2 regions of the Brevibacillus aydinogluensis genome follow, and region 2 is predicted to be linked to the other one. Evidence: a T-box and tRNA genes for the amino acid it is inferred to sense, from the RefSeq annotation. Region 2 holds a T-box; the other holds one or more tRNA genes.
What was found. The T-box of region 2 lies ahead of Q7F15_RS13905 (valine--tRNA ligase). A T-box ahead of a tRNA ligase gene usually reads a tRNA of that ligase, here a tRNA-Val.

Region 1 (2,238 bases), 1.6 Mb from region 2:
TATCGGCAACGGATTGGCGACCATTCTCAGCGCAGCCGAACTGCCGGCAGTCGTGCTGCTCTCCAGTCTGGTGCTGCACGAACAGATCAGCCTCTACAAGTGGAGCGGTGTGCTGTTGATCCTGGCCGCCATTGCCGTGCCGCAGATCAAGTGGAATCGGCTGGTCCATCCTGCCCGAAAGCCTCACCGGCATAAGATGTAAAAAAGGATACGGCAAGGCGCTGAACGGTTCAGCGCTTTTGCCTCATGCACCATGCGGGCGTGTCGACCGGATAACAGGTTGGCGCGCCTGTTTTTGTGCGCCTTCGCCCTCCCATACCCCAAAACGTGGCAGCCTTGAAAAGGAAGCGGCGAACTTAAGCGCATTTACTCGTCACAATATTGCGAAAGTGAAAGAGAAAGGCGTCCGCCCGTGGAAAAGCGGCCTGGTACAGAAACGATTCAAAATCAAAAAGCCCGGCGCTTGCAGCGGTTTGCTGCACTCACCGGGCTGTGTGAACATAGATGGTGCGTTCGGCGAGACTCGAACTCGCACGGGTCGCCCCGCCACCCCCTCAAGATGGTGTGTCTGCCAATTCCACCACGACCGCATGTGTCTGGGTTGGGGACGTCCTTTGGTGAATAAAAAAATGGGGCGATCGATGGGAATCGAACCCACGAATGCCGGAGCCACAATCCGGTGCGTTAACCACTTCGCCACGATCGCCATGTACATATGGTAGCGGTGGAGGGGCTTGAACCCCCGACCTTTCGGGTATGAACCGAACGCTCTAGCCAGCTGAGCTACACCGCCAGAAACATTTGGAGCGGGTGATGGGAATCGAACCCACGCGACCAGCTTGGAAGGCTGGGGTTCTACCACTGAACTACACCCGCACGCGTTATCGGCCAGCGCAGCAGATCGGATGCTGCTCTGCGCCGCCCGTTGCTGATGAGAATAAGAATGGTCGGGAAGACAGGATTTGAACCTGCGACCTCTTGGTCCCGAACCAAGCGCTCTACCAAGCTGAGCCACTTCCCGACGTGGAGGTGAGACACGGGCTGTGCCAACTTCCCACCTCTTGCTATGGCGTGCCCTGAGAGATTCGAACTCCCGACCTTTTGATTCGTAGTCAAACGCTCTATCCAGCTGAGCTAAGGGCACAAAACGATGTAAGAGATTGCACTGGAGCGGACGACGGGGCTCGAACCCGCGGCCTTCGCCTTGGCAAGGCGACGCTCTACCAGCTGAGCTACGTCCGCATGTTAATACCTTCTGAGATGTAACAATCAAGACATTTTGTATGGTGCGGTCGAGAGGACTTGAACCTCCACGGTGTTGCCACCACTAGAACCTGAATCTAGCGCGTCTGCCAATTCCGCCACGACCGCATATGTCATTGTACCCGTAAAGGTGGTGGAGGCTGACGGGATCGAACCGCCGACCCTCTGCTTGTAAGGCAGATGCTCTCCCAGCTGAGCTAAGCCTCCGCTCCGTCCGCAAAGTGAACGGAGGCTTCTCAGCGAATCCGTATGCTTTGCGGGGTCCCCCGGACAGCGTCCAGGGGGATTTTTCTATGGTGACCCGTAGGGGATTCGAACCCCTGAATGACAGCGTGAAAGGCTGCTGTGTTAAACCACTTCACCAACGGGCCAGGTGATTGATGGCGGATGGAGTGGGATTTGAACCCACGAGACGAGTCATCCCCGTCTACACGATTTCCAATCGTGCTCCTTCGGCCTCTCGGACATCCATCCAGATCGTTTTTGCCGTTCTCTCATCGGCAAGAATTAATCTATCACATCTCAAAAGCTTTTTCAAGTGGTATTTTAAAATTTTTTTCTGGTTAAAAGAGAAGATGTTGGCCTCGTGCTTATTTCATTGTATCGATTCCGCTTATGAAAGGCAACGCAAAGGCCCCCTCGCTCACAAGCACAAAGGGGCCTTTTTCGCCCAACAGCGGGAAAGCAGTCTGGCCGTCACCCGGCCGATACGCGCTCTTCTCCCCGGCTTACACGCGGTCGATCGCTCCGTATCTGCGGACATCGTCTGCGGTGATCCGCGCCAATTGATTCAAAAACTCGATCTGAAATTGTCCCGGGCCTTCCGCTCCTTTGCCGGCAGCTGCCACTTCCGCCGCCACGCCATAGCTGACGAGCGCAGACGCCCCCGCAAGCAGCAGGTCTTTCTCCACCGCAACAAACGCCCCCAGGACGGATGTGAGCAGGCAGCCCGTGCCCGTTACCTTGGTCAGGATG
Region 2 (2,238 bases):
TGCCGGTTTCGTCCATGACCACGATCTGCGGCAGGTTGTGTCTTAAGCCGATTTCAAAGTCGTTCGGATCGTGGGCCGGCGTGATTTTCACGGCGCCGGAACCAAACTCGGGGTCGACGTAGTCGTCAGCTACGATCGGAATTTCCCGGCCGACAATCGGCAGGATCACCGTTTTGCCGATCAGGTGCTTGTATCGTTCGTCATCCGGGTGAACAGCGACAGCAGTATCACCCAGCATCGTTTCCGGACGGGTGGTCGCCACTTCGATGTAGCCGCTGCCGTCAGCCAGCGGGTAGCGCATGTGGTGCAGCGCGCCCTTCACCTCTTTGTAGATCACCTCGATGTCGGAGAGCGCCGTGCGTGCGACCGGGTCCCAGTTGATGATGCGGTTGCCGCGGTAGATCAGGCCTTTTTCGTAGAGACGGACGAATACCTCGCGCACCGCCCGGGACAGTCCTTCGTCCATGGTAAAGCGTTCACGCGAATAGTCCAGCGCCAGCCCCAGCTTTTCCCACTGGTCGCGGATGTGTTGGGCGTAGATGTGCTTCCACTCCCAGACTTTTTCCAAAAACTTCTCCCGACCCAGATCGTGGCGGGAAATGCCCTGTTCGCGCAGGTTTGCTTCCACGCGGGCCTGAGTGGCGATTCCGGCGTGGTCCATCCCCGGCAAAAACAGCGTGCTGTAACCCTGCATTCGCTTGGCGCGGGTGATGATGTCCTGCAGGGTGGTGTCCAGAGCGTGCCCCAGGTGCAGCTTGCCCGTCACGTTCGGCGGCGGGATGACGATCGTGAACGGACGTTTGTCCGGATCACGCTCCGCCTTGAAAAACTGCTTTTCGATCCAGTACGGATACCATTTGCTTTCCGCTGCCTTCGGATCGTAGTTCTTCGGCAGCAGTTGATCGATGTCTTGCGTCGGTTGAGTCGACATAGCACATCCTCCTTCGGAAAATAAAAAAACCTTTCATCCAAAGGACGAAAGGATCATTTCGCGGTACCACCTTTGTTAACACACGGCGCGTCGAAAAGACAGACGGGGCGTGCGTTCCCTCAGACACATAACGGCTGTTGACCGGTTTCGGCTAAGCGGCATCGCTTCACCGAAACAACTCCCGGGCGACCTTCAGCCATTCCCTGCCTTAGAGAATCTCGCAGCAAATGATTCTCCCTCTCTGCCAAGGCGTCCTGGCCTACTCTTCCCGTTCATCGCTTGTTCCCTGTTCTGTTGCAGATTCTAGGTTATTATTATATACAAACTGCGCGCAGCCCGTCAAACCCGGCCTGCTACGCTTTTTTGACGCCAATGCCGAGCGCCTCCGCAAACCCCAGCAGTTCCAGGATGTCCAATATCTCTTCCCGCACGTTGACGATTTCCACGTGTTTGCCCGCACTAAGCAAATCCTTGGTGGTGTAAAACAGGCTGCAAATCCCTGAAGAATCGACAAACGTCACGTCGCGAAAGTCAACCGTCACGCGTTGATTCCGCTCCCCGTATTCGCGCAGCAGCCGCCCCACTTCGTCCCCTACGGCCATGTCCAGTTCTCCGGCAAAAAACAGCGCGGCCTGTCCGTCCGCTTCGATTGCCCGGTATTCCATGCACAAACTCCTCTCCCTTGGTTTTCTCATCACGCCACCGGTACTGACAGTTCCCTGCTTTCATGTATTACCCTTTTGTGCATTTCCCAAACATTCACAATGGTTGGACGCGGCACTCCAAGACCAGTTTTGTGCCCGCCGACGAACTGCAAAGCAGGAGCCGGTCGCAGCACCGCAGCATGACGTGAAACCCGACACCCAGCGAGTTTCGGGTGGAATAGCCCTGGATCAGCGTCGCACGCGGCAGTTCTTCCAGATCGATGCCGCCCCCCTGGTCATGGACGACGGCGCGGCACACTTGCTCATTTGCCCGGTAGAGAGTGACCGTACCGCCGCTGCCGTGCTTCAGCGTATTGCTGGCCGCTTCGTTCAGCGCCACGATGTACTGCAATAGACGCTTGTCCGCCATTCCGAGCGGCTCCAGCACCCGTCGGCACTCGCGCCTCAGCCTGCTCAAATCCTCCGGAGCCCGTACGTCAATGGCAGCCAGCATCTCTCCTTCCCTGATCAGTACAAACAGTTCCTCGTCAGTCAACAGGACCAGCTTGTCGCCCGTCACCGACGCCAACACCTGTTTGTACAAATCCCACTCTTTTTTCTGCCGCCGCCGCTCCTCGGCAATCGCCTCCGTAATGTCGATCA

Region 1: it has a tRNA-Val gene. The T-box ahead of Q7F15_RS13905 (valine--tRNA ligase) is inferred to sense a tRNA for this amino acid. The anticodon was not compared.

Annotation. Positions count from the first base shown of each region.
Region 1 is NZ_OY569118.1:1,253,971-1,256,208, reverse strand. Features, by position in the region: gene Q7F15_RS06135 (EamA family transporter) at 1-202, shown strand, start outside; tRNA gene Q7F15_RS06130 (tRNA-Leu) at 506-590, opposite strand; tRNA gene Q7F15_RS06125 (tRNA-His) at 631-706, opposite strand; tRNA gene Q7F15_RS06120 (tRNA-Met) at 717-793, opposite strand; tRNA gene Q7F15_RS06115 (tRNA-Gly) at 803-876, opposite strand; tRNA gene Q7F15_RS06110 (tRNA-Pro) at 945-1,021, opposite strand; tRNA gene Q7F15_RS06105 (tRNA-Arg) at 1,068-1,144, opposite strand; tRNA gene Q7F15_RS06100 (tRNA-Gly) at 1,167-1,242, opposite strand; tRNA gene Q7F15_RS06095 (tRNA-Leu) at 1,285-1,371, opposite strand; tRNA gene Q7F15_RS06090 (tRNA-Val) at 1,395-1,470, opposite strand; tRNA gene Q7F15_RS06085 (tRNA-Glu) at 1,558-1,634, opposite strand; tRNA gene Q7F15_RS06080 (tRNA-Ser) at 1,645-1,737, opposite strand; partial or broken gene thiM (hydroxyethylthiazole kinase) at 1,992-2,238, opposite strand, start outside.
Region 2 is NZ_OY569118.1:2,813,574-2,815,811, forward strand. Features, by position in the region: gene Q7F15_RS13905 (valine--tRNA ligase) at 1-931, opposite strand, end outside; T-box leader at 969-1,216, opposite strand; gene Q7F15_RS13910 (STAS domain-containing protein) at 1,285-1,596, opposite strand; gene Q7F15_RS13915 (ATP-binding protein) at 1,691-2,238, opposite strand, start outside.